DNA from 4 places in the Frankia sp. Mgl5 genome. Region 1 is predicted to be linked to each of the others. Evidence: riboswitches for the same ligand, from Rfam matches in the RefSeq annotation. Region 1 holds a riboswitch; each other region holds the start of a gene.
What was found. Region 1 has a riboswitch for cyclic di-AMP ahead of MXD62_RS22930 (transglycosylase family protein). Riboswitches for the same ligand answer to the same signal wherever they lie in the genome.

Region 1 (7,039 bases):
CTCAGCCGGGCGAAGTCGAACGCCTACGCCTACCCCGCCATCAACGTGACCTCGTCGCAGACCCTCAATGCCGCGCTCCGGGGTTTCGCGGAAGCCGGCAGCGACGGAATCGTCCAGGTGTCGACCGGCGGCGCCGAGTTCCTCTCGGGAACGACCATCAAGAACATGGTGCTGGGCGCGGAAGCGCTCGCCGAATACGCGCACCACGTCGCCAAGGCATACCCGGTGAACATCGCGCTGCACACGGACCACTGCCCCGCCGACAAGCTGGACACCTACATCCGCCCGCTGATCGCCATCTCGAAGGAGCGTGTGGCGCAGGGCCGCGACCCGCTTTTCCAGTCCCACATGTGGGACGGTTCGGCGGTCGAGCTCGAGGAGAACCTCAAGATTGCCGACGAGTTGCTCGCCGACTGTCGCGCGGCGCGCATCGTGCTGGAAGTCGAAATCGGTGTCGTCGGTGGTGAGGAGGACGGCGTCGTAGGCGCCATCGACGAGAAGCTCTACACCACCCCCGGCGACATGTTCCGCACCGCCGAGGTTCTCGGCACCGGAGAAAAGGGCAGCTACATGCTGGCCGCGACGTTCGGCAACGTGCACGGCGTCTACAAGCCGGGGAACGTCAAGCTCCGACCCTCGATCCTGCGCGAGGGTCAGCAGTACGTGGCCGAGAAGCTCGGCCTGGCCGCCGACGCGAAGCCGTTCAACCTGGTCTTCCACGGCGGCAGTGGTTCGGACCTCTCCGAGATCCGCGAAACGCTCGACTACGGCGTCATCAAGATGAACGTGGACACCGACACCCAGTACGCGTTCACCCGGCCGATCGTCGACCACATGCTCCGCAACTACGACGGTGTCCTCAAGGTGGACGGTGAGGTCGGGGTCAAGAAGGCCTACGACCCGCGCACCTACGGCAAGGCCGCCGAAACCGCCATGGCCGCCCGGGTCGCCCAGGCCTGTGACGACCTGCGTTCCGCCGGCCGGTCGATCGGGGTCTGACCGGCCCCGTCCGGTTCACGGCCCGACGGTCACCTGATCCGCTCCTCTCCCTCCCGGGGACGTCTGTCCCCGGGAGTACTCCTATGCCCGGCGGAGTCCATGTGTCCCGGGCTGTGGCCCTCGGCCGCGCGCGGCACTGTTCTCCCCATGGCTCCGCTCCATGGCTCCGCTCTCCTTATGTCCCGACGCCGTGTCTCCTCATTGCTCTTCGGGCGGCCGCCGGCCGCGGCCGCGGACGGCGGCACCGGAACCCCCTGAGCGCCGCGCGCCCGGGGGACCACATTCCCGGAAACAATGAGGCACCCGTCGGGACACGCACCGTTACCCGGGACGGGGCGCCTCGCCCGGTGCCGCCCGGGAGGCCCGATGCCGCCCGATGCCGCCCGGGACGCTCAGTGCCATCCGGACACCCAATGAAACCTGGGACGCATAGTGCCCAAATAGGCACACAAAGCTATCGTGGACGCGCGGTGCCCAGCGGAGCACACGGCGCCAACTCGGAACAGAGTGTGCACCCGCTCACATCCATGCGGAAGCGCACCCATCGAAGTGGATGTGAGGCGTCGCCCGCCCGGCGAGGCCTCATGAAGATCGTGCGGGTGGTCGGCGCGACATCGGCGCCCATACCAACCCAGGGCACTCCGAAGCCCACAGCCCACCACAGGCCCCTCACGGGTTGCGGATCGGGTAAAGCCTGCTGAGACCACGCGCACGACCCATCGGAGTTCGCACCGGACGCAGTGTTCGCGTGGGCTCCTATGTGTCTCAGCGGCCCCGATGCGTCCTACCCGACACATGCCGACACATGCCGCCGCGCGCCGAACGCTGCTGCCGCGGCGACCCGAGCGCCCCCCGTGGCGTCCCGAGCGCACCCGTTCGTGCGCCCCGGCGATACCTCTCCCGGCCCGTCCCGAGACGCACACCCGTGGCCGAACCGCGCGCCACCCCGCCCGCGGGGCCGCGGGACAGCTCGGATTCCCGCCCGAACGGGGCTACTTCGGGGCACGCACAGAGGCACCAGACAGCCCACGCGATCGCCCGATCACGGGCGAGAGACACACACGGACCCATCTCAACCAAGATCGATCCGAGGGGCGAACGGGACGTACCGACCCGACCCCGAGGGGGGCCACCACCCCGCAAGCAGTCACAGAAGTACCCCAACAAGTTAACTCATAGTTACAGTTACGTTTCTCACACATCACGGCATGCGGGCATACATCAGCACGAAGATATGAATTTTCTAGCCGCTTGATGACGGCCTGGCCGGCCGCGGGTAGCCTTCTCTCATATTCGGCTCGATTGCCGACAGCACGCCCAATGGTAACGATCTTTCACCAGTGTGATCTGTCGGTACGAACCACCCTCCACGACGCGGTCGCCAAGTTAATGAGCGCGCATGCGCGCGCGATACCAGCACCACGATCAAACCTCAAGCAGCCACCGGGCGGTGTGCTCTTTTTCACCTGAGGCATTCAGTGCTTGTCATTCGACCTGACGGCGTGGTTATGGTCTTCGCCGTGCCCGGAGACAGGCCGGGCACCCGACGGGTGGCACGCCGAATCCCTGCCCCCATCCGTTGGAAACAGAAACCCGATGGCAGGAGCGGGGGAACCAATACCCGGTCGCCGATTCTGGGGACCTTGGGGTGAAGCCGCTAACGCCGACGACACGAGGAGGAATCTTGTCCTCCGTTGCCGAAGGCACAGGATTTCCGGAGTTCCTGACTTGGCGGCCGGGCTTTTTCCCTGCCCGAACCCGACAGCTCACCTCGCAGGCGTGGGGAAGGAAAACTCACGCATGTCCGACGCACGTACCAGTGGCCGACAACGCCGCAGCAGTACCCGCAGCCGGGCCCGCACTCTCGTCTCCGTCCCCGTCATCGCCGCGGCGGTCGGCGGAACACTCGCCCTGAGCCAGCCGGCCAACGCCGCCACGACCTGGGAAGGTCTGCGGCAATGCGAGTCCGGCGGTAACTACACGACGAACACCGGTAACGGCTACTATGGCGCTTACCAGTTCTCGCCAGGCACCTGGCGCAGCCTCGGCTACTCGGGGCTGCCACACACGGCTCCGCCCGCCGTGCAGGACGCAGCGGCACTGCAACTCGCACTCCGTTCCGGGTTCGGCCAGTGGCCGGTCTGCGGGAGCGGAATGGGCTCCGAGCAGCTCCTGCCCGGCGCGTCGTCATCAGGCGCCGGGGTCCAGGCGTCCAGAGCGGCCGAGCGCACCTCGCTGGTCGCCCAGCCCGCAGCCGCGGGCGTCCCAAACCTGACGCGGACATACACCGCGTCGATGGTCAACCAGGTCAGCGACGAAGTCCGCTCCTGGCAGGCCAAGATGACCTCCCTCGGCTACCCCCTCACGGTCGACGGCAGCTACGGACCACGGTCCGCGGCCGCGGCGCGTGACTTCCAGGCCGCACGCGGCCTCGTGGTGGACGGCGTCCTGGGTCCGCAGACCTGGGCGGCCACCTTCGGCTGACGCCTGCCGACCGGCGCACTCGGTCACCAGCCGGACCGTCTGACGGCCACCGCCGCACGCGGCGACCGCTCCCCCGCTGGCCTGAACCGACCCACCGCACCCTCCTGACGGCCGCCCCCACGCCGCCGCCCGGTCGCGGTGGCCCCCACGCACCGGTCGAGCCCCCTTCGCAAGGCGTCCTTCCCCCGGATGAGGCCTCCCACCCGCGCCCGTCGCGGTGAGCCATCCCTCCAAGGACTCAGGCCCTCGAACCGGACGCCGGCGAATCATCCGTGTTCCAACTCCGCCCAGCCGGTGTGTCCCCGGACATCCCGCCCGCGGCTGACCACGTGCTGTCGCAACCGCGATTCCCCCACCAGCACGAGCTCGGCACTCTGCGTCGCCCCGGTTCGTCGGCAGCGAAGACCCGCCGGCGCCAGGACCGTACGACCCGCCCGCACGGGGCAGACCCCGCCGTGCGGGCGGGGGCGGTGCGCGGATCGCCCCAACGATCCGCGCGGCACGGGAGGCGGTACGGACTCAGGCGGCAAGCCTGCGTCGAAGTCCCGATGCCGGGGGCCGTGTTCTCATCCGTGATCCACCCGATGATCGGACGAACCCTCCGGCAGCCAAGTCGCCGCGGCGCGCGACCCGCCGCCGACTCGGCTAGGTCGAGCCCGCCGCATGATCTCCTCCGGCCCAGGCCGCAGGAGGAGCCGTCCACGCCGGTGATCCCGGCAGGTGGGCGTGTCCCGCACAGGCCGGGACACGCCCACCGCGGACGGCCAGCCCGATCCCGTCGCCCGTGCAGGTCCTCCCTCCGCCCCGCCCCGTGCCCCCGGGCCCACAACTCATCAATCTCCATCTAGTCACGTTAGATATACAGAACGTAATTATCTAGGAAAAAACTACAAACGAACGACAAACGTACTTTTAGAGGAGCCGTCGAGACGCGACGGCACGCGGCCCGACCCACCCCGGCGGACAGCCGTCCGCGGCCTGGCGGTAACGTCATCTGGATCAGTGCTTCTCGTCACGATCGGCTACGTCACACGTCAATCAGCCCATTCGGGTAGCTCCGATGTGGTCCTTTCGCATCCCCCACTAGCCGCCCGAATTTGCGCCGTCTAGCTAGATCTCGCTACAGTTCCGCCCACTCGCCTCCCCGGGCGAGGCCATGCGGACGGACGCCGAGTCCTGCCCCCGTCCCCATGGCCGGAACGAGCACGGACAACATCGGGCAGGAGCGGGGGACCCACCATCCGGACGCCCCCCGGCGTCCTAGGGGTTAAGCCGGCGAAACATGCGGCCGGGAGCACACCGATCCGCGAGGACGGGCTCCGGGCCAGCGGCGCCGACCGGGCAACTTCCAGCCCGAACCCGACAGCTCACCCCGTAGGCGACGGGAAGGACTCTGATGCGATCGCATGATCGTGTTCCCGCCCGTTCCAATGGCCGTGGCGGAAGGCACCGAGCGACCCAGGGACCGTCCACCGCGACTCGGGTCCTGCGCACCACCGGCGCCGTGACGGCGCTGGTCGGCACCGGGCTCGCGGTGACCGCCGCTCCCGCGGGAGCGGCGACTGCCGACGACTTCGCGAAGCTCCGCAAGTGCGAGTCGGGCGGCAACTACGCCATCAACACCGGCAACGGCTTCTACGGTGCCTACCAGTTCGACCAGCGCACCTGGACGGGCCTGGGCTACCCCGGCCGACCCGACCAGGCTCCTCCCGCGATGCAGGACGAGGCCGCGTACAAGCTGTACGACAGCCGCGGCTGGTCACCATGGCCCGGCTGCACCAGCAAGCTCGGCCTCACGAGGAACGGCCCGGCGCCGGCGTCGTCCGGTGCCGGCGGCGACGTGATCGCCCAGGCCCTGACGCCGGCCGAGCCGCCCATGACGCTCGAGCGCGCTCGGGCTGAGGTCGGCGGCCAGTTCGGCGGCGAGGCGCTGAACGTCGGTATGGGCGACGACGTGCGCGCGGACGCCTTCATATGGCAGGCGGAGATGCGCGACCGCCGGTTCGTCCTGACCGTCGACGGCAAGTTCGGCCCGGAATCGCAGGGCATCGCCGCGCTCTACTCGTACCTCACCCGAGTGAGTGACGGTCAGCCCGGCGTGGTCGGCCAGAACCTGTGGAACGTCACCGTCAACGGCTGAGACACCATCAGCGCCGCCGGACACACAGCACCACCGGACCACCCGCCGGGCATCCCGGCAGCGCCGGGCTTCACCTGACACCACCGTCGACGGCCGACGTCGGCGGCGTCAGCGGACGTTGCCGACAGCTGACAGCGTCGACAGCTGTCCGCACGCCCTGAGACGGCCGGCAGCGCCCTCACACCGTCGACAGCACCCCCAGTGGCTGACAGCGCCGTCAGCCGGCTGGCGGCACGACCGACGGCCGGCACCCGCATCCGCTCCCAGCGGCTGACAGCGCCGTCAGCGGCTGGCGGCTGCCACGGCTCGGCACTGACGACCTGCGGTGCCACGGCGGGACGTCGCGCGGCGTCCATGCCAAGGCGCCTCGGGGCCTGGATGTCGCCGGGCCGGGCGTCGTGCGCGCCCGCCCACCCGCAGCGAGACCAGGCCGGGCGTGGGGCCGGGCCGGGCGGGACCGCGGTGCCCAGCGGAGCACAGCCCCTGACATCGCCGTCGCCACCCGCCAGGACGGCGGACGGCGCCGGACCTGCGGCGGCCACGCGTACCTCCGGATGACGGGCGCCGGGTCCTCATGACCGTCTGGCAGGTCGGGCTATGCCTCGTTGGCACGAGGTTCCACGAGGGCGCCGTGGTCCCGGGCTGGTCCCGATCTCGCCTCCGCGCCCGTGCCGTGGTCCGCCCGGCCCTCGATTGCCGTCAAGCAGAAATCTAAAAACCAACAGACAGACTACGGAAGAAATCAACCGACACAGGAGAAGTAGGGCCGGCGGCGGCACGATGCCGGTCGCGACACCGGCGGGGCGCCGACGCGATGCCGGCGGGGCCCGCGGCCGTCCGTGGCCGTTCAGTGGCCGTCCGTGGCCGTTCAGTGGCCGTCCGCGGGCGGCTCGACCCCGGAACGGCTCCGGCGTCGGGCAGGATGAGGTCATGACGACACCGCCCGCGAACCAGAACCTCCTGTCGGGCCCGCCGCCCACGCTGCTGCCCTCCGACGCGGCGGCCGCGGACGCGCTGCGGGCCGGCGACACGCCGGACACGGTCGCCGCCCGGTTCCCGGCCATCAGCCTCGGCTGGGCGGTCCTCGCCGAGGACGCGCTGCGCGCCGGGCGCCCGGTGGAGGCGTACGCCTACGCGCGGACCGGGTACCACCGGGGCCTGGACCAGCTCCGCCGGTCCGGCTGGAAGGGGCACGGGCCGGTCCCGTGGTCCCACGAGCCGAACCGCGGCTTCCTGCGCGCGCTGGCCGCGCTCTCCCGCGCCGCGGCGGAGATCAACGATGCCGAGGAGGCGGCCCGGTGCCGGCAGTTCCTCACGGACAGCGACCCGGCCGCGGCCGCGGAACTCGGTCTCGCATAGCCGCCATCCGGCCACGGAACGCCGCCGCCGGCCCGCGGGGTCTGGCGGACGGACCAC
Region 2 (7,039 bases), on a different contig from region 1:
ACGCCGAGGAGCCGTACCGGCTCAAGTGCAGCTACATCCTGGCGCGGCTGGCCGGCACCCGCGCCCGGCTGGCCGCCGGCGCACCGCACGTCCCCGGCAAGGACTACCTGCGGCCCACCGACCTGGTGGACGAGCTGGAGCTCATGCGGGTCTCTCTCGCCGCGAGCCACGGCGAGCTCGTCGCGAACGGGCCGCTGCGGCGCGCGATCCGCACGGCGAGCGCCGTCGGCCTCTCCCTGGCCACCCTCGACATCCGCGAGCACGCCGACGCCCACCACGCCGCCCTCGGCGCGATCTACGACCAGCTTGCCGAGCTGGACGTCCCCTACCGCGACCTGGACCGGCCGGCCCGGCTCGCACTGCTGTCGGCCGAGCTGGCGGGGCGCCGCCCGCTGCTCGGCGCCGTCCCGCCGCCGCTGCCGGAGCGGGTGGCGCGCACCCTCGAGCTGCTCACCATGGTGCGCCACGCGCTGGACCAGTACGGCGACGGCGTCATCGAGAGCTACATCGTCTCGATGACCCGCGACGCCGACGACATCCTGGCCGTCGCCGTGCTCGCCCGCGAGGCCGGTCTGGTCGGCCTCGGCCGGCCACCGGGGACGTCCAGCGGCCCGGGAAGCGGCACGGAACGTCACGGGCCCGTGGTGCCGGCGGTCGCGTGGGCACGGATCGGGTTCGTGCCGCTGTTCGAGACCGTCGCCGAGCTGCGCGCCGCGGGGACGCTGCTCGACCGGCTGCTCGCCGACCCGTCCTACCGGGCGCTGGTCGCGGCACGCGGTGACCTCCAGGAGGTCATGCTCGGCTACTCGGACTCATCCAAGGACGCCGGCATCACCGCGTCCCAGTGGGAGATCCACAAGGCGCAGCGTGAGCTGCGGGACACCGCCCGCGCGCACGGGGTCGTGCTGCGGCTCTTCCACGGCCGCGGCGGATCGGTCGGCCGCGGCGGCGGCCCCTCCGGCGAGGCGATCCTCGCCCAGCCGTTCGGCACCCTGGACGGGCCGATCAAGGTCACCGAACAGGGCGAGGTGATCTCGGACAAGTACATCCTGCCGCAGCTGGCCCGACAGAACCTGGAGATCACCCTGTCGGCGGTGGTGGAGGCGTCCGTCCTGCACCGCACCTCCCGGCTCACCGAACAGGCGCTCGCCGGCTGGAACGGGACCATGACGGCGGTCGCGGACGCGGCGAAGGACGCCTACCGCTCCCTCGTCGCCGACCCGGCCCTGGTTCCGTTCTTCCTGGCGGCCACGCCGGTGGAGGAGCTCGGCAACCTCAACATCGGCTCCCGCCCCTCGCGGCGGCCCGGCGGCTCCGGAGGGCTGGCGGACCTGCGGGCCATCCCCTGGGTGTTCGGCTGGACGCAGGCGCGGATCATCCTGCCCGGCTGGTTCGGAGTCGGTTCCGGGCTGGCGGCGGCGCGCGAGGCCGGCGCGGGCGGGGAGCTGGCCGAGATGTACCGCTCGTGGCATTTCTTCCGGACGTTCCTCGGCAACGTCCAGATGACCCTGGCGAAGTCGGACCTCGCGATCGCCCAGCGCTACGTCTCGGCGCTGGTCGACCCGGCCACGGCCGCGCTGTTCGACGTCATCCGGGACGAGCACGAGCGGACGGTGCGGGAGGTGCTGGCCGTCACCGGGCAGGCCGGCCTGCTCGAGACCGCGCCGGTGCTGCGCCACACGCTGCTGGTCCGGGACGCCTACCTGGCCCCGCTGCACGCGTTGCAGGTCTCCCTGCTGGCCCGCACCAGGGCGGCCGGTGACACCGCCGACCCTCAGCTTCGCCGCGGCCTGCTGCTGACCATCAACGGAATAGCCGCCGGCCTCCGCAACACGGGCTGATCGTCAGAGCACGGGCGCGGGGCCGGGCGGGTGGCGGGTCAGGGGCTGGGCGGGTGGCGGGTCAGGGGCTGGGCTCCGGTTCGGCGGTCACCGGGTGGGCGGCCTGCTGGTTCCCAGCCTGTGGGGTCGCGGCCGGTGGGGTGGCAACCTGCCGGGTCCTCTCCTGCGGGGTGGCGGCCTGCCCGGGGGCGGGGGTGGTCAGGAGGCGGGACCGGGTCTGGTCCGCGGTGCGCCGGGCCCAGGTGCCCGTCGTCACGAACCCCAGGGCGAGGACGGCGGCGCAGGCCGCGACCACCGCCCACCAGGCGGCCGTGCTGGTGGGGTCGATCCCGACTCCCGGGCCGTCGCCGACGGCCCCGACGGCCCCGACTGTCGCGGTCGCTGCCGCGACGGAGCCGATCACGGCCACGCCCAGCGACTGGCCGACCTGACGGCTCGTCGAGGCGACCGCCGCCGCGACCCCGGCCTGCTCGAGCGGCATCCCGGAGACCGCCGTGTTGGTGATCGGCGCGTTCACCAGGCCGAAGCCCGTCCCGAAGAGGACGTAGGCGACCATCAGGGTGGTGACGGAGGTCTGTGGGGACAGGCCCGTCATCGCCGCGCTGCCGGCGGTCAGGGCGACACCCGCGGCGAGCAGCGACGGACGCGGGCCGAAGCGCCCCACCGCCCGGCCGGACAGGGGCGCGATCACCAGGGTGGCCAGCGCCATCGGCAGGGTCAGCAGGCCGGCGTGCAGCGCCGAGTAGCCACGGACGTCCTGCAGGTAGATCGTGTTGAGGAAGAGGAAGCCGGCGAGAGCGCCGAACGCGCACACCGCGATCGCCGTCGCGCCGGAGAAGGGCGCGCTGCGGAAGAAGCGGACGTCCAGCAGCGGCTCGGTGCGCCGCGACTCGTAGCCGACCAGCAGCGCCGCCGCGGCGACCGCCACCGCGAGCAGGACGAGCGTTTCGGCGGACGTCCAGCCGGCCGCGGGCGCCTCGATGATCGAGTAGGTGAGGGTCGCGAGGACGGCGATCACAAGGAGCTGTCCGACGGGGTCCAGGCGGCGTGGGCTCGGCGCGCGGGACTCGGGGACGAAGCGGTGCGTGAGCACCAGCGCGGCGAGCCCGATCGGGATGTTGATCCAGAAGACCGCCCGCCAGTTCACCGTCTCGACGAGGACGCCGCCGAGCACCGGGCCGAGTGCCATGCTGATCCCGATCACCGCGCCCCAGAGACCGATGGCGCGGGCCCGTTCCCGCGGGTCGGTGAACGTGTTGGTGATGATGGACATCGCAACCGGGTTCAGCATCGAACCGCCGACGGCCTGCACCATTCGGAAGGCCACCAGCCAGCCGAGCCCGGGCGCGAGGCTGCACAGCAGCGAGCCTGCGGTGAACAGGGCCAGTCCGGTCTGGAAGATCCGGCGGCGGCCGAGCCGGTCGCCGGTGGAACCACCGAGCATGAGCAGGCTGGCCAGGACGAGGGTGTAGCTGTCGATCGTCCATTGCAGGCCCGCGGGCGACGCACCCAGATCCCGGCGCAGTGCGGGCAGGGCCACGTTCACGATGGTGCCGTCCAGCCCCACGATCAGCAGACTCATGCAGCAGATCGCGAGAACGGCGAACCTGCGGCGACTGGTCGGCTCGGCCATCGACAACCCACCTCTCCGGCCGCCGCCAACTCGGCCGCAGGTGCGCGGGCGGACGACTGTTCAGCGTACGGCAGGTCTCTTTTCCTCGCGCTCGTTCTTCCTCGTGCTCGTGCGACGCGGCCGGTGGCACCGAAACACCGGTGGCCCGGGTGTCAGTGTCGACACCCGGGCCACCGATCGCGTTCCGCGGACCATCTGTCGCGCTCAGTCAAGGCTCAGCCAGGCTGGTCCGTCACCTGTCTGCTCCATTCGACGGGCCGCGTCAGATCCATTCGACGGGCCGCGTCAGAGCCTGGGGGCTGGGTCAGAGCTTGGGGCCCCAGCAGCTCTTCGAGGCGTACCACGGGCTGGTTCCCTGCTGCGCGTACAGGATGTGCGCGCGCTTCCACTGCTCGGCGGCGCTCGCGTTCTGCGGGAGACCCTGCCCACCGACGCCGTGCCAGGTGCCCGGCAGGAACTGGAACAGGCCGCCCGCGCCGATCGAGTTGACCGCGTGGGGGTTACCGCCGGACTCGCAGGGCACAACTGCGCTCAGGAAGCGGTGTGCGTCCGGCCGACCCGCGGCACTGGCGGGCTGTGACATCGCGATTCCGCCGCCGATCGTGGCGGCGAGGAGCGGTGCTACAAGCAGCGCACGGCCGCGGCGGATGGAACGACTGGTCTTACGAGCACGCGAAGCCATAACGGACAAAGTGATGCCCCTCCCCACGCCTGCGAAGTTAGCTGTCGGGTTCGGGCTGGGAATTACCCGGTCGCGCTACGCGACTTCACCCCGAGGACGTCTGTGATCGACGCCCGAAGGTTGGTTCCCCCGCTCCCGCCCTGAGGTTTGTTGTTCACCGGGCGGGGCAGGATTCGGCGTGTCGCCCGGTGCGCGCTTTCCTGAACGAAAGCACGGCGCAGACGTTACACACAACGGACCAACAATTGCCAAGGCTCTGTGGCGAGCGCCACATTTCCTATCGGAGCCTTGAAGATCCTCCGTGGGCGGCGTATCACGCGCGCAGGCGCGTTCCTCTTCAATGGACCGTCCCATCACCGTGACCGCCCCGCCACGATGGCCGAGAGCGATTGCACGGAGAGTGGGTGACGTGCTCGCCTCGGCGCAGGAATTCGACCCGCGAAGCGGGAAGAAGTTGCACGAGCATCAAGTTGAAAATGGTCCCGGCGTTCGTCCGGGCACCACCCAGACCTGTTGACAGGCCCCTGATGCGGACGAGTCGTAATTTCGTCCGTTCCGGGTCAGATTTCCGGAGTCGGCAGCGCGACCTCCGGAGCCGGCAGAGGCACGACCCCGTGGTGCGCGGTCAGGCCCCCGTCGGCGACCAGCGTCGTTCCGGTGATGTAGGACGACTCGGCGGAGGCCAGGAACCAGACGGCCGAGGCCAGCTCGCCCGGCTGCCCCCAGCGCCCCATCGGAATGCGGCGGCTCACCGCCGCGGTGGACGCCGGGTCGGTGCGGTGGCGCGCGGTCAGCGCCGTCTCGGTCAGGCCGGGGGCGACGGCGTTGATCCGGATGTTCTGGGCGGCGTGGTCGAGCGCCGCGGCCCGCACCATGTTGATCACAGCCGCCTTGGACGCGTTGTACGCCCAGTTCCCCGGTTCGCTCTGCAACCCGCCGCTGGAGGCGGTCACGACGATTGAGCCGCCACCGCCCGCCCGGAGCGCGGGGACCACCGAACGGATCCCGATCGCGACGCCCCGCACGTTGACGGCGAGGATCCGGTCCAGCCGGTCGATCGCGCCCGGGGCCTCCCACGGCAGCGTCGTGCCGATCCCGGCGTTGAGCACCGCGACGTCCAGCCGCCCGAAGCTCGCGAGCGCCAGCTCCGCCATGGCGGCCCCGGTCTCCTCGACCGAGACGTCCCCGACCATCGGGACGATCCGCGGCTCCGGCCCGCCCGCCGGCCAGGAATCCGCACCCGTCACGGCACCGGCATCCGCCACGATCCGGGGATCCGCCGGGGCCACGGCGGGCCGCGGGGCGCGCGACTGTGCTCGGGTCAGCGCCGCCAGGCCGACCTCGTCGACGTCCACGGCGACCACGCCGAACCCCCGCGCGGCGAACAGCTCCGCGCACGCCCGCCCGATCCCGGATGCCGCTCCCGTGATGACGACCGCCGAGGTGACCACATGTCCTCCACGAGCTCCGAGAGACCTCACCAGCACGGCAGGTCCCGTCCGCCGGACGGATCCCGCCCGCCGGACGGATCCCGGCCGGCCGCGCCGAGATCAGCCTGGCGGGTCGCGGTGAACGGAGCCGATCCAGCTCATGACGAAGAGGGATCGGGGCGGGGCAGGACGAGCCGGAACGTGGCGCCGCCGCCCGGTGTCGGCCGGTGCTCGGCCCGTCCGCCGTGCGCGGCGGCGACGGCCTCGACAATGGACAGGCCCAGCCCCGTCCCGCCGGCGTCGCGGGAGCGGCCGGAGTCGGCGCGGTAGAACCGCTCGAAGACGTGGTCGACGGCGTCCGCGGGGACTCCGGGCCCATGGTCGATCACCGAGATGACGACCTCCCGGTCGTCATCCGCCGCACCGGCCGCCGCACCGCCGTCGGCGTCGCCGTCCGCGTCGGCGTCAGCGTCCACGGCCGTGTCGGCGTCGCGGGCGGTGAGGGAGACCGTCGCCTCGGGCGGGGTGTGGACGAGCGCGTTGCGGACGAGGTTCCCGACGGCCTGGCGCAGGCGTCCCTCGTCCCCCGTCACCTCGAGGATCGGCGGGGCGTCGACCTCGATCGTCCGTCCCGGGCTGACGGCGCGGGCGTCGGCGGCGATGTCACGGAGCATGGCCGCCAGGTCGACGGGTTCACGCTCGAGGTCGGGCTGGTGGTCGAGGCGGGCGAGCAGCAGCAGGTCGTCGACCAGCTCGCTCATCCGGGCCGACTCCTCCTCGATGCGCCGCATGACCATCGCCAGGTCCTCGGGTCGGCTTGCCGCTCCCCTGCGGAACATCTCGGCGTAGCCGCGGATCGACGTCAGCGGGGTGCGCAGTTCGTGGCTGGCGTCCCCGACGAAGCGTCGCAGGCGCCGCTCGGAGGCCTCGCGGGCGCGGAAAGACGCCTCGATCTCGGTGAGCATCGTGTTGAAGGCCAGCCCGAGACGTCCCACCTCGGTGCGGCGGTCCGTGTCGGTGACCCGTCGCGTGAGATCGCCGTCCGCGATCATGCCGGCGGTCTGTTCGATGCGGGTCAGCGGGCGCAGCCCGAGGCGGATGATGACGTAGGCCAGCACGGCGAGCACCACCAGCATCGCCGTGCTCGCGATGATCTCGATCCTGGTGACGTTGTCGAGAGTGGTCTCCATCTCGGCGAAGGGCACCGCGACGACCAGCACGTCTCCGTTACCGAAGCGCTCGGCGAGCAGCCTGAACCTGTCCCCGCCGCCTTCGGCGGGGACCGTCCGCGGGGGGGCGGTCGCCAGGTCGGGCTGCACCGGGGCGGTGGCGAGCATGCTCTGGGTGACGGCCGGGCGCCGGGTCGGTGCCGCGGGGCCGTTCGGGCCGGGGCTGGTCTCGGCCACCCGCCGGCCGGCGCTGTCGTACAGCGCCCCGTAGGTGCCGACGAGGA
Region 3 (7,039 bases), on a different contig from region 1:
TCACCTTGCAGGTCATGGCGCGATACCAGGCCGCCTTCCAGGCGATCGGGCTCGGCACGACCGACGCGATCTCCTACGCGAGCAGCACGGACAGCCCGGCCCGGGTGATCCAGCAGATATCGGCCGTCGGCGCCGACTCCATGATTGGTTTCACCACCTCGGCGGACTTCGCCGCGATCGCGCAGGCCGCCCGCGCGGCGCACCTGGACCTCTCCAGCAGCGTCGCGCTCACCGGGTACGACCACAGCCTGCTGCCGACGCTGGGCCCGGCGCTCTCCGGTGTCTCGTTCCCCGTCTACTTCCAGCCCTTCGAGGCCGGTGGCGCGGCCATCGACCGCTACCGCACGGCGATGACCCGCTTCGCGCCGGAGACGTTCGTCCCCGAACAGCAGTTCGCCATGCACGCCTACATCTACACCGACATTTTCCTTCGCGGCCTCGAACTGGCCGGTCCCTGCCCCACCCGCGAGGGATTCATCAGCGCACTACGGAAGATCTCCAACTACGACGCGGGCGGCCTGATCGCGCCGATAAACCTCGGCAACAACGCCAGCCGGCCGCTCGACTGCTACGCCTTCGTCAAGATCAATCCCGCCGGAAACGCGTTCCAGGTCGTCCACGAACGCATCTGCTCCGACGGCACAGGCAACTGAGCCGGTCGTTCAGCCCCTTACTCCCCTGCCGTCCTGTCGTCCCGGCGGGACGGGGTTTTCTCCCGAAGGCGGCTGTGCCTGGCGCCGGTACCCGCCCGGCGCGGCGCCGAACTCACGTTTGAACGCCTTGGCGAACGCGAATTCCGAGCGGTAGCCACAGTTCGGCGACCGCGCTCAGCGGGGCCCTGGACTCGCGCAGCAGCCGCGCAGCGGTCGTCATCCGCCACCAGGTCAGGTACGCCAGCGGGGGCTGACCGACGATGGTCGCGAACCGCCTGGCGAAGGCCGCGCGTGACAGCCCGGCCTCCCTGGCCAGGTCCTCGACGCTCCACGGGCGCCCCGGATGGCGATGGATGTGGTGCAGCGCCGTCGAGACGGCTGGGTCATTCAGCGCCATGACCCAGCCGGTCAGGGCGTGCCCGGACTGCTCTTCGAGCCAGGCGCGCAGGACGTAGAGCAGCAGCATGTCGATGAGCGCGGGCACGATGGCCTTCGTACCGGCGCGGGGCCGTCGCAGCTCGTTGCCCAGGAGGTCGACGGCGGCCCGAAGATCGGGGTGCTGCCCGACCCGGGCGGGCAGGTGCACGACCGGGGGCAGGCCGTGGAGCAGCGGGTGCGGGCGTCTGGTCGAAGCTGTAGGAGGCGCAGAGCATCTCCGTGGTGGCGCCCGTGCCGGGGATGGTCATCTCGCTGATCGCCGACTCGTCGCCGGGACTGGGGTGGAAGTCGACCGTGGGCCTGCCGGGCTGGTCGACCAGTGCGTGCGCGTCCCCGTGCGGAGTGAACACCACATCGCCGACGCCGAGCGCCACGGGGGCGCCGTGCTGGGGCATGAGCCAGCACGAACCCTGCAGGACAACGTGACACCCCGCTGTGTCCCCGACCGGGAAGCGCACTCCCCAGGGGGCCCTGCACGTTGTCCGCCCCGCGTACGGCTGCCCGGTGCGTATGGCACCGAGCAGGTCGCTGAGCAGATCCATGTCAGCACCATACCTGGAACGAATGAAGACGATGGGACATGAATATCAGACAGTGAGTCATTCACCGTCTTCAACAGAGGACGTACGGTCGAGATCATCACCGACCGCGGGCAGCCCGCGCCGCATGATTGGATCTCGATGTCACTGCACGTTGTCGTCGGAACCAGCCACTCCGGAACAGCCACCGCACAGCTGCTCGCCGAGTCCGGTGACCGGGTGCGCATACTCAGCCGGCGCGGCGGCGGGCCGGAGCACCCGCTCGTCGAACGGATCACCGCGGACGCCAGCGACGCCGCCCTTCTGACCAGCCTGGCCCAGGGCGCCGCCACGCTCTTCAACTGCGCATCGCCGGCCTACGACAGGCTGCCGACCGAGACTCCGGCGCTGGCCGCCGCGCTGCTGACCGCAGCCGAACGCAGCGGCGCGCGCTACCTCAATCTCAGCAACGTGTACGGGTACGGCCCCGTCTCCGGGGCGATGACCGAGGACCTCCCCCTGTCGCCGACCACCATCAAAGGCCGGGTCCGGGCACAGATGTGGCAGGACGCCATCACCGCCCACGAACAGGGGCGGATCCGTTTCGCCGAGGTGCGACCCGGCGACTTCATCGGCCCCGGAGCGGTGTCGATGTTCAACCTGATGGTCGCGCCCTCCGTGCTGGCCGGCGAAGCAGTCCACGTCCCCGCGGACCTGGACGCGGCGCACAGCTGGGGGTACCCGGGCGACGTGGCCCGCATCCTCGTCGCCGTCAGCAGAGACGACCAGGCGTGGGGGCGGGCCTGGCACGTGCCCCCGGTCTCCGACGGCTCGGTGCGCGAGATAGCGGTGCGGTTCGCGGATCTGACCGGTTCGCCCGTCCCCCACCTGGTCAACATGTCACCGCTCGACCTGCACAACCTGGCCAGCTCCGATCCGATCATGGCGGAGGTTCCGGAGATGCAGTACCTCTACCAGCGGCCCGCCGTCCTGGATGCCACGCTGACCGCACGGACCTTCGATCTCAAGCCGACCCCCCTCGACGACGTCCTGATCGAAACCGCCCAGGCCATGACAAGATCCGCCTAGCGAGCCACGGCCGCGCCCGACCGAACCGGCCTCCGATCCGCCCGCAGAGATCATCCAGCTCGGCCGCCCACGACTCCACCACCACAACCAAGATCATCTACCACGGGCATCACAAGTGCCGTTGCAGCACTAGCCCTCGGCTATCCCCCCAAGCCCGCGCTCCGAGGCGTCCCGCGCCCCTCAGCCGCAACCCAAACCTCAACTCCGGTTCAACGTGGCGGGTGAGTGAGTCCATGGACTCACTCACCCGCCACACATCGTCTGGGAGGTGGGACTGGGGGCTGAGGGGCTCGGATCAGTCGACGGTCGCCCCGATCAGGTGATCACGCTCTACAGCTAGCTGCCAGCCGCCAGACGCCGACATGAGCTCCGGCGAACGGACGCCTTCCGCGACATGCGCTGGGTGACCCAATCCGGGCCGGAGCGTCGCCGGTTACTACTCGGAGTGTCTCGATCTCGATCCTGTGTGCATACCGTGACCAGGATGCGCCGTCCGACCAATAAAATTGGTACTTGCGACTACCCTTAGTAGTTCGTTACGGTGTCCTGGCTCGCAGCAAGCGACGGGCCGTACGCCGAGTTCTGCCCTAGGCCCGTCGTCCCCTCCTAGCGATCAGCAGGGCAGAAGCGGGGGAACCACGTTCCTCCGGACGGCCACCCGCGCACGGGCGGCCGTCCTCGGGGTGAAGTCGTCCTCGCCGCAGATGCGGTAAAGGCCGACCGGGCTTCCCGGCCCGAACCCGACAGCTAACCTCGCAGGCGTACGGGAAGGATCGTCGTGTACGCACGCATGTCTGGATCACCCAGGCGGGCCTTTCACCCGTCCCTCGGGCAGCCGCCGCGGCCGCACAGTGCCCGCATCCCGGGGTTGACGCAGGAAATCTAGACCCACCAGGTCCGGAATACTTTTACGCCGACAGAACGCCGGCGCACTGAGCCATGCTTCCCTCGCCGGGCGAATCGTTGCCGTAACTTTTTGATCCGTGTACGGATCAATTTCCCATCCGGACATTCAGAAGCTCTGTTCTTCATAGCAGAAACGAGATTCTTAGATGTCGCATGGAAAGCACCGCAGGTCCAGCCGTCCGAACACCTCCGGACGGGGACCCGGGCGAGGCCGTGCCGCCGTGGTCACCGCGGCGAGCGTCATCGGCGCGTCGGCGGGACTGATGTTCACCGCGGGCCCGGCGAGCGCGGCCACCGTCTCCGACGTCACCATCGCGCAGGCGGCACAGAACGCGGGCCTGCCGTCCTGCCGCGGGATTCCACTGAGCACCTGGGTCGCGGTGGCGCTGGCCGAGTCGGGCGGCAACACAACGGCCCACGCGACGGTCGGTGAGGACTCCCGCGGCCTCTGGCAGATCAACATGCGCGCGCACTCGAGCTGGGTCGGTAGCCGCAACCTCTACGACCCGAACGTCAACGCCTGGGCCGCGCGGCAGGTGTGCGCCAGCCAGGGCATCGGTGCCTGGAGCGCCTACAAGAACGGCATGCACGTGAAGTACCTGTCCCGCGGCGCCGCGGCGGCGGCCGCGGTGGGCGGCGGCGCCGGCACCCGGACGGTCTCGGCCGCCACACCGGCCGCGACGGCCGCGACGGCCGCGACGGCACCGGCGCCCGCCAGCTCGGGCTACATGCGGCTCGGGGTCGAAGGCGTCCGCTGGGACGTGGCGCTGGTGCAGAAGCGGCTCACCGACATCGGCTACCCGATCACCATCGACGGCCGGTTCGGTCCGCAGACCAACCACATGGTCGTCGACTTCCAGAAGAAGAACGGCCTCGTCCCGGACGGCGTCGTGGGCCCGCTCACCCACGACAAGCTGTTCGCCTGATCCAGGGGCGGCGCGCGGCCGTCGAGCCGTCCACGTCGCGGCCCGGGCACGCCGGTGCCGGGCGGCGACCGGGCGGCGACCGGGCGGCGCGGCCAAGCCCGTGGCCGGGCGAGGGTGGCGCGCCCGACACGGCCGACCTGCCGCTTCAGTGGACCGCCGGGCCGGATCCGGGCAGGCTCGGAGTTTGGGCCCGCCAGGCAGGACGCGACCAGGGCCGCCCGTCCACGAGGCAGGAGCGATTTTTGTGCTGACCAGGATCGACCATGTCGGGATCGCCGTGGCCTCGCTGGAGGAGGCCATCCCTCGTTACGAGGCGGCGTTCGGCCTGAAGGTCGCGCATCAGGAGACGAACGAGGCGCAGGGCGTGCGCGAGGCGATGCTGCTGGTGCACCACGGCGACACGGGCGGCTCCTACGTCCAGCTACTCGAGCCGGTGCGCCCGGACACCCCGGTCGGGAAGTTCCTGGCGAAGAAGGGCCCCGGCATCCACCACATCGCCTACGGCGTGGCGGACATCGACGCGGCGCTGGCGGCGCTCACCGTCACCGGGTTCGACCTGGTCAACAAGACGCCGGTGCACGGGACATCCGGAAGCCGGATCGCGTTCATGCACCCGAAGGGCCTCGGTGGGGTGCTCACCGAGCTGGTCGAGGCGGCCGAGGGCCACTGACCTCCGGCGGGACCACCGCGGCCGGGCCCCGGGGCTGACCCGGGCCCGGCCGCGGCGGCGGTCCCACCGGCCGGCGGTCCCACCGGCCGGCGGTCTCACCGGCACTGCGTCGCTGGTCAGCGGCGGCTCTCGGCGGCGGTCCACTTGCTGGTCGGGATCGGGTCGAGCGGCACGACCGACGTGCCGTTCCAGCGGAACCGCACGCTCGCCGCGCCCGCGCTCGGGCAGCACATCGGGTCCGCCGGGCGGTACAGGTCGTACTGCAGCGCCACCACCTCGCTGGTCGACCACACCCACCGCACGCTCGCGCTCGCGACGGCGTCCGTCCCGACGAACCGGCCGCGGTGGAAGAAGAAGGCCTGCTGCGGATGGCCGTCCACCGAGGTGGACAGCCGACCGACGATCACGCTGAGATCGTGGGTGGGCTCGTAGCCGTCCGTGGTGATCGGTGTGTAACCACGGCCGCGGACAAGGCCCGACGCCTCCGCCAGGCTCAACGAACCGGCCACGACGGCCGAGCCGCCCGGGCCTGACGGGCTGGCCACGGCACCTGAGCTGGCCACAGCACCCGAACCGGCCACAGCACCCGGGCTGCGCGCGGCGCCCGGTGTGGCGGCCGGGGGTGACTGCACCGCGGTCGGCGCGGCGGACATCGCAGACGCCGCCCCGCTCAAGATGACCGCGGCGGCCAGTACGGAGATGAACACGACTCGACGCATGGCGACCGCCCCCTTGGGCCTCGTATCTGCCGACCGGCCGACCGTAGGCGCACTTCGGGCTCGCCGCCCGCTCAGGGAGTGGAATGCGCGGTTTCGGAGCAGGTCACCCGACGGGTACGGGAGCGGGCGATCAGGTACGGGCGAGAAGCATCAGGATCATTCCACCCGACATGATCAGTCGAGATCCGCGCGGGACGACCGGTTCCGGAAAGGTCCGGATCAGCCGGGCGGCCAGCTCACGGACGGGCGGGCGCGCCGGCGGCGGCGCGGCGAACCGGCGCGCCGACGGGCCGGCCAGCGCCGCCAGGCACGCCCCGCCGAAGATGACGACACACCAGGCGCCGATCGCCCCGTCGGTGCGCAGCGGCCAGCCGGCGACGCAGGCCGCCCCGGACATGCACGCCATCGCCGCCGCCTCCACGACGAGCAGCGCACAGCAGGACCACATGCCCGGCGCACTGCACCGGGGATGGGTGACGAGCCCGACGAGCAGCGCCGCCGTCAACGCCAGGTACAGCGCGAGGAACGGCCAGGAGCCGACGAGCCGGGCGGGGCCGGTGAACATGACCGCCATCCCGGCCGCGACCAGCACATGCCCGCCCTCGATCCAGCCGTCCGCGGCGGACGCGTGCGTACGCGGCCCGTCCGCCGCCACCGGGCGGCGGAACAGGGCGCGCATCCGCCACAAGTGGATCATTGCGACGATGATTGAGGCCACGCCGGCGGCTACGGCCAGCGGACCGGCCAGCGGAACCAGGTCCGCGGCCACCGGGTGGCGGTGGGTCACCCCCCAGCGGCGAGCTCGGCGGCCACCAGCGAGCTGATGCGACCCGCCCGGGCCTCGTCGACGATGACTTCCAGCTGTTCGATGCTCATCTGGATCCGCTGGCCGAAGTCGTCGGTGAGGACGACCCGGCGGTCGGCCGCGGCGTGGTGGTCGATGTAGAGCTCCGGGCAGCCGCAGCTGCACTTCCCACAGAACGTGATGACGCGATTCAGGGCGTCCGACCCGCTCATGGCACCTCGCACGACGACGATAAGATCATCTGAGTGTAAGCGGTCGGGCCCGCAGAGCCGACCGAATCCGCCCACCGAGGCGCCGGCGGGTGACCGGCGGCAG
Region 4 (7,039 bases), on a different contig from region 1:
CCTGGGAGACGACCCGCACCCCGAGCACCCTCGCGGAGCCGGTGCCGCTGACCCGCACCGAGTCCTCGTCGAGCTCGAGCGGCAGCCCGCTGAGAGTCACCTCGACCCGCTCGGACGGCGAGCCGAGCGTCGCGATATCGAACCGGCCACGGCGGGTCACGCGCGCGGCGGTGGGATAGACGACCACGGCGCTGATCGGCGCGTCGAGGAGCACCGACGGCGGCGCGCCCGTCGGCGCGTCAGGAAGGTCAGGTATGCCGTCCGCCGTGGACATCATCCGGACACCATACGGTCGGCGACCGTGCTATCCCCGTGGGACACCGCTGATCCCGATGCCGCCCCGATGCCGCCCCGATGCGCTCGGGCCGGGCGGCCGCGGGGCCCGTTACGGTCCGCCCGTCCAGGGAGACCCGAAAGGTGCGCCGCCGGCCCCGTCTACCGGGACCGCGGCGCCACGGCAGGCCCGTGGCGGCGGGCGCCGGGCGGCTGGCCCGCGTGCGACCGTGGCCCCGGTGGCCGACGCCGCCCGCTCGACCGGGGCGGAACGCCACGCTGAAGATCGTTTTTTGGCGGGCGCGCCGAGCTCCGGGCGACGGCCGAGCCCTCCGCGGCCATGACCTTGCGTCACCGTCAGACCGGAGGCAGGCACCGCGCCGACTCGACCGCTCGCCGGCGAAGGCCTTCAGGCCCACGAGCCCGGAGGCCATTCGGCCCATACCCGGCCGAGGAAGCAGCGGCCCGACCGAAGGTCATATCCCGCAGCCGCGGAAATGCCCGGTGAACGTCGATCCGATCACGGGAGGGGACCGGCCGTTCGACGCCCCCACCGGGCCTGGAACAACATCCAGTGCACCACCAGGATTGCTGAACGGAACTCGCCCTCCGTATGGCTCCGCGGCCGCTCCCTGGCTTCGCGTCGACCCGCTCACGACCGCGGAACCGCGCCGGCGACCGGTCATTGCGACGCCGCACAGCTCTGGTCTCGGGCCGTCCGACGCAGGTCGTCGGATCGATCTCCCGGCGCGGCGGTACGACTCACCAGGAACAGGCGGGAGATCACGCCGAATCAGCCCAGCGGGGAGGACCCGCCAAGCGGCCATCAGCCGATCGGATAGCCATCGATCCGATCAGCGCTGCGCGTAGCCGTTCCGGCTGGAGATCGGGAAGGCGCCAGATTCGCGCCGCCAGATTCGATTGTCCGACGATCTCACCGATGGTGGCCGCAGTGCCCGACAGCCCGTTCCATCCGATCAACGGAAATCGCGCTCCGTATACCGCGTATGCCGCGCCCGGCCGGGGCGCCGGAGCGCGCGACACAGCCGACACCGAAGCCAGAGATATTACTCACAGTAACCATCATCGTCGGCGAGACCCGCGGCCGGGAGCGGCCGAATCCGCTTCCGACGCCTCTGGCCGCATCCCGTGGCGGTACGGGGTGTTGTGGGTATCGAGTCCGAACGTCGTCCGCCCGCGCGGCAAGTCGGGTTGATCCCGCACAGGCAGGGGTATCCGTTGGTCGACACCCGATACGCGACACCCGTCTCCGTCGCCGTCTGTTGGCCGACGGCCGGATCCAGCCGACCGCATGCCGGAAACCCGATGCGTCGACTAACGTAACCAACCGTGTCGGAACTTCGGCGACGGTCGCGAGTGGCGTGGTGGCGCACATCCCACGCCTTGCCGGACCGCGCCGCGACGCCCACGGGCCGGCCCGGTGCCGCTGCCAGCCGCCGGAGCCGGGCATGACGCACCCACGCCCGCGGCACCACGAGATCTCAGTACTGCCCGACCGCGAGGACCTGATGGCCGAGCTGGCGAGCCGGCTCGAGGCCCTGGACGCCCTGCTGAGCCGGCTCGAGGATGCCGAGCGCCAGGCCGCGGACGCCGGTGAGCACCTCATCCGGACACGGCAGTGGCAGGAGGACACGGTCCGGACCATCCAGGAGGAGCGGGCGCGGATGCGCCAGCGCCAGCAGGCCCTGGACGACCTGGCCGAGCACGCCCGCGCGGCCGTCGAGGCCCTGCACGGCAGCCACCGCTCGCTGCCGCCCGAGGTGAAGCAGCTCGAGATCGAGCTCCAGGTCCTCAACAGCTCCGGCTTCCTGACCCGGCGCAACGGCCGGGCTCGCTGAGCGGCGGTCCCCGCCGGGCGTCGAACGCTCCTCCTCCTCTCAGCCCCTGGCCTCTGGCCCGGCCTGGTGGCGGGTGGTTCGCGTGTCCGCCCATGGGCGTCCACCTCGCCGTTTGGTGTCCGCCTCGCCCTTTCGGGGCGCGATCAGGCCGGGTTCGGCCCCCAAAGGGCGAGCGGGACGCTCACGACGACTGGCCCGATCCGGTAGTTGGCGAACTTCCGCGGGCCTGGCCGGCCAGGCCCGCGGAACTCGGGGCCCGGTGCCAGGTCGGTGCGCGGCGGCAGCGAGGCCCGGCGGAGCTTCCGGGGGGCGCCTGCCCGCGGGCGGCGCGTCGATCCGTTCACGTCCCAGGAGCACCGCGAAGGGGTCCTGGGGATCGGGCCGCGCGGTCGTCCGCGGCCGCCGGATCGAGGCGGGAAGAGACAGGCCGGGGACGGAGCGAACCGGGGCCGCGAGGGGCTCCGCGGGTAGTCCCAGCCCGGTCGGCCGGTACGGGAAACCCCCGCGCAAGCCAGGAAGTTCTGGTCACCTAACGTGTTGGGACGTGATCCTCGTGTGGGCGTCCAAAAACGTGACCGAAGGCTCAGCACCCCTCCTGACCTGGGCAGATGCGGCGCCGCAAGGGGCACTTCTTTGCACACTCGACGTAGTTGAGGAGGACTAGTGTTTACCCGCACCATCCGTGTGGACTAGTCTCGCTTCCGACGTCACGACAACACCGGACCGAACGCCGAATCCTGCCCGCGGTCCTGGTGTCCCCTCCGAGTCGTCACCACGGGCAGGAGCGGGGGACCCACCTCCACCGGCTGGCGCCACGACACGGCGCTGGCCTAGGGGTGAAGTCCATCGCGTGAAGGTCGCGCTATGGACCGGGCAGCCCAGCCCGAACCCGACAGCTCACCTCGCAGGCGTACGGGAAGGAACGCAACGTTGTCTGCGCAAAGTGTGCAGCTTGATGCTGAGAGACGCCGGCAGGAAGGGCGCGGTCGCCACCGTGCGCCGTCCGCCCCCACGGCGTCCAGCCGAGCCAGAGCCAGGGCCCGTACCGTCGCGGCCATCACCACCGGAACCGTCGCGGTCTCCGGGGTGGCGCTCGCCGGGTGCGCCCAGGATGTCAACTCGGACGTCGCGCTGGACGACGGCACGAACACCGCCCCGATGACGCTCGCGACCCAGATCGGGTCCCGGCTGGCGGTCGACGGAGCCATCCAGGCCGCCACCGCTACCGGCGGCGGTTCGGGCACCGTTCTCGACGCCACCACGGACATCTCCGCGCCGACTCTCTCGTCGAAGATCGACGTCGGCCTGCGCGTGACGAACCCCGAGGTCACGGTCAACGCGGACGAGCCCGTCAACATCGGCTTCTCGCTCTACAACGAGGAGACCCAGGCCCCGATCCCGGACCAGCTCATCAAGGTCCAGGTCAAGCTGCCGACCGGGTGGGCGACCTTCCTGCACCTGACGACGGACGACCGCGGCTTCGCGTCGTACACCGCGAAGGTGCTCACCACCACGAACGTCACGGCGATCTTCGACGGCACTGACGCCCTCCAGTCGGCGCACTCGGAGAACGACGCCACACTGCACGTCCGCCCGGCTCCGCCGCCCGCGCAGGCCTCCCGCAGCGCGGACCGCACGGGCGTGAACGTCAACACCCCGGTGGTCAGCGTCAACCTGCCGACCAACACCCTCGGCGAGAAGGCCGTCTACCTGGCCTCGCTGCAGGCCGGCAAGCCGTACGTCTACGGCGCCGAGGGCCCCAACTCCTTCGACTGCTCCGGGCTCGTGCAGTACGTGTACCGACAGCTCGGCAAGAGCCTGCCGCGTACCACCGACCAGCAGTACGCGGCCACCACCCATATCTCCCAGTACAACAAGGCGCCCGGCGACCTGATCTTCTTCGGGAGCCCCGGCAACATCTACCACATGGGCATCTACGCCGGCGACGGCAAGATGTGGGTCGCGCCCCGCACTGGTGATGTCGTCAAGCTTCAGACGATCTACACGACCTCGTACTTGGTCGGCCGCGTCACCTGAGAACGGCAGGCCCACGACCCAGCCAGGAGACTGGCTGTTCTCGACGTCGATCGTTCCACAAGCCCACGCACCGCTCGGACGGGGCTGCCCGAACGCAGACGCCCCGTCCCCCGGAACGAGCCGCAGCGCGATCTCCCCCTCCGGTCGCGCGCGGCTCCGCCGCCGGGTCGGGGTTGTCGGGATCAACCTCGGCCCGGCGGGTCTTCCGGAGTTCACCAGGTCCCCTGTACCGGACCGCCGGTGTCGCGTCTGCTCAGAACATCTGTGCTGCGGAATGTCCGGAGTAGCTCTGCTGCGGGCAGATTTCGCCACCTTCCGTGATGTTTCCGCCACGTGGCGCCATCGACGAGCTGACCGATACGGCCATGAACGGTAGGCCGTTGCGACATCATTCTACTTCGGCATAAGTAGCGTAGATGTAGCTTTAGCCGGCCAGACTGCCACCACTGGGCAGCAACACCCCCATCCGGACCAGCCAGCTCCCCGGCACCAGCTCACCCGAAAGCCAACCGCTCCCCACCGATCCGAGATCCTTCCGGTGGGACGGACGTCAGATCCCCCCCATCTGACGTCCGTCCGGCCGGAAGGCCCCGGACTCCGCTGGCCGTCTGTCCGATCCCCCCCCCATCGGGCCGGCGGCCAGCGGACCCCCTCAAACCTTCCGGCCGCCCACTGGTCCGTCGGGGCCGTTACCCCCCCTCCCGGCGACGTCGACGGACCGCTCGGGCCCCGGCCGCTCCACCCCGCGAGGGGTGCGGCGGCCGGGGCTCCGGGAAAACTCGAAGGACCCCTCCGCGCGGCGAACGCGCACCTCCGCGCCGGGCCCTCGGCCCGCACGGCCGCGGCACGCACAGGGCCGCGGACCCACCAGAGACCCGGCGACGCGGGCACACAGGGCCGCAACCCACACACAGCACCGCGGCAGGCGCAAGCCCCGAAATAGCCAGCAAGCCGTCCCCGGCGGGGCCGGCGGCCGGCCAATCCGTTAAATGACTAGTTCTTTGCTACTAGCGCGAACTGTCTGGTCAGTGCACTGAACCGAGCTGGGTCAGACCTTCCGGCGAAGGTCGCGGGAGAAGTCCCACAACGTGCTGCTGACCTTTTTGTCCCAGTCCGTCTCGGCAACCCGCCCGTGCTGGGTGACGTTGTCGCAGGTGGGGCCGGGCTCCGCTTCGAACTGTCCCACGACGCCCACCGCCGCGTAGACGGGGGGGCCGGGCGAGCAGGCGGCGAGCAGGGCGAGCCGCGCACCCTCCCCGATACCCCAGACGTATATCCGGTTCAGGTCGATGTCGGTGCGTTCCTCGTCCATGTAGCGGACGACGTCGCGCAGGTACTGCTGGTCCGCTCCATTCGGGTCGTCGAGTCGCCAGGTACCGGCGACCGCCTCCGGGAAGGCGAGCGCGAAGTCACGGCGGTTCGCCAGCGACGACGCGTCACTGTCATGTTCCAGTGAACTCGCATCCGTATTGTCATCGTGCAGGATGATTACCAGGGGCAACGGGTCATTCGGTTTGGAGGGTGCCTGAACGAGCAGTTCCCGGTCGGCTGACGGATAGCCGTCCGGGATTGTGACCCGTTCGACCTTGGGACGGCCATTGGCCGCGACGAGCCACCAGATGGCCACAAGTGCCACCCCGGCGATGATCACGTTTCTCTTGTTCTTGCCCCACCAGCCGGCAAGGGGATTCGACGCCACGATCCAACCGAACCACACCCGGCCCCCGGAAATCGCCGGATTCAGCCCAGCGCGTCAACGCGGACCCGGGCGGGACGACGTCGGGTGGCACTTCCCAGCCGTCCGCGGGCGCCCACTCAGCCGCCGGCGAGTGCCCGCGCCCGCGCCCGGCGCAGCGTGTCCGCCTCGACCGGCGCGTCCAGCGGCGCCAGCCGGCCGTGCACCCAGGTCAGCAGCAGATCGGCCAGGGCCGGATTCTGGGCCAGCACCGGCCCGTGCAGGTAGGTGCCGATGACCTTCCCGTCCACGATGCCGTCGGTGCGCGCGGGGGTGCCGTCGCCGACGCCGAGGCGCACCGTGCCGAGCGGGATGCCCCGGGACCCGGGAAGCGGGCGGGTGCGCCCGCCGTGGTTCTCGTACCCGTACAGCGTCGGCAGGCCGAGCCGCTGGTCGGGCTCCACCACGATGTCGCCCACGGCGCGCGGTGGCGGCGGGACGTCCGGCGGGTCGAACGAGCGGCGGGTCTCCATGTCCACCAGGTGGACGCCCTCGTGAACCCGGCCGTTGCCGGCGGGGAAGCTCGCCCCGATCACCTGGTAGCCGGCGCAGACGGCGAGCACCGCCGCGCCCCCGGACACCGCGCGCGAGAGCGAACGGTTGCGGCGCATGCCGTCCGCGGCCAGGATCTGCGGCTCGTCCTCGCCGCCGCCGAGCAGGTAGATGTCGCAGTCGGCCGGGACCACCTCGCCGGCCGGCACCTCGACGATCTCCGCCCGCAGCCCCCGCCAGCGCAGCCGCTGGGCGAGCACGATCGCGTTGCCGCCGTCGCCGTACGTGCCGAGCAGCTCCGGGTAGATCAGGGCGATCCGGGTCGCCGACTCGCGGCTCACCGGGTCGTCCGCACGAGCAGATCGCGGAAGGCGGTGTAGTTCGCGACGACGTCCAGCGCCTTGTCGTTCGCCGCGGTCGCGGCGTCCTCGGCGTCGGCGTGCACGGTGTGGGGCACCTCGGCGTAGGCGAGCCGCACGCTCATGTCCTCCTTGCGGCCTCCGGTGACGAGCACCTGGCGGCCGGCGAGCCGCTCGAACGGGACGTCCCAGATCCAGGACGGGTCGCGCCCGTCCGCTGTCTGCGAGTTGAAGTCGATCAGCACCGGACGTGGCGGGGCGGAGTTGAGCAGCTCCATCATCTC

Region 2: linked by a shared signal. The riboswitch ahead of MXD62_RS05665 (transglycosylase family protein) and the one ahead of MXD62_RS22930 (transglycosylase family protein) in region 1 are both predicted to bind cyclic di-AMP.
Region 3: linked by a shared signal. The riboswitch ahead of MXD62_RS06205 (peptidoglycan-binding protein) and the one ahead of MXD62_RS22930 (transglycosylase family protein) in region 1 are both predicted to bind cyclic di-AMP.
Region 4: linked by a shared signal. The riboswitch ahead of MXD62_RS34200 (C40 family peptidase) and the one ahead of MXD62_RS22930 (transglycosylase family protein) in region 1 are both predicted to bind cyclic di-AMP.

What each region holds. Positions count from the first base shown of each region.
Region 1 is NZ_JALKFY010000675.1:46,246-53,284, reverse strand. It holds gene fbaA (class II fructose-bisphosphate aldolase) at 1-999, shown strand, start outside; cyclic di-AMP (ydaO/yuaA leader) riboswitch at 2,546-2,793, shown strand; gene MXD62_RS22930 (transglycosylase family protein) at 2,800-3,483, shown strand; gene MXD62_RS22925 (transglycosylase family protein) at 4,880-5,623, shown strand; gene MXD62_RS22920 (DUF3151 domain-containing protein) at 6,554-6,982, shown strand.
Region 2 is NZ_JALKFY010000007.1:127,244-134,282, reverse strand. It holds gene ppc (phosphoenolpyruvate carboxylase) at 1-1,841, shown strand, start outside; gene MXD62_RS05670 (MFS transporter) at 1,903-3,474, opposite strand; gene MXD62_RS05665 (transglycosylase family protein) at 3,779-4,156, opposite strand; cyclic di-AMP (ydaO/yuaA leader) riboswitch at 4,169-4,345, opposite strand; gene MXD62_RS05660 (SDR family NAD(P)-dependent oxidoreductase) at 4,717-5,607, opposite strand; gene MXD62_RS05655 (cell wall metabolism sensor histidine kinase WalK) at 5,745-7,039, opposite strand, start outside.
Region 3 is NZ_JALKFY010000008.1:90,688-97,726, forward strand. It holds gene MXD62_RS06185 (ABC transporter substrate-binding protein) at 1-653, shown strand, start outside; partial or broken gene MXD62_RS40085 (AraC family transcriptional regulator) at 663-1,633, opposite strand; gene MXD62_RS06200 (NAD-dependent epimerase/dehydratase family protein) at 1,772-2,698, shown strand; cyclic di-AMP (ydaO/yuaA leader) riboswitch at 3,262-3,475, shown strand; gene MXD62_RS06205 (peptidoglycan-binding protein) at 3,751-4,530, shown strand; gene mce (methylmalonyl-CoA epimerase) at 4,775-5,200, shown strand; gene MXD62_RS06215 (LppP/LprE family lipoprotein) at 5,317-5,919, opposite strand; gene MXD62_RS06220 (DUF5134 domain-containing protein) at 6,050-6,706, opposite strand; gene MXD62_RS06225 (hypothetical protein) at 6,703-6,936, opposite strand.
Region 4 is NZ_JALKFY010000827.1:71,001-78,039, forward strand. It holds gene MXD62_RS34190 (DUF4139 domain-containing protein) at 1-277, opposite strand, end outside; gene MXD62_RS34195 (hypothetical protein) at 1,743-2,132, shown strand; cyclic di-AMP (ydaO/yuaA leader) riboswitch at 2,851-3,057, shown strand; gene MXD62_RS34200 (C40 family peptidase) at 3,219-4,169, shown strand; gene MXD62_RS34205 (PHB depolymerase family esterase) at 5,218-5,886, opposite strand; gene MXD62_RS34210 (type 1 glutamine amidotransferase) at 5,985-6,737, opposite strand; gene MXD62_RS34215 (MurT ligase domain-containing protein) at 6,734-7,039, opposite strand, start outside.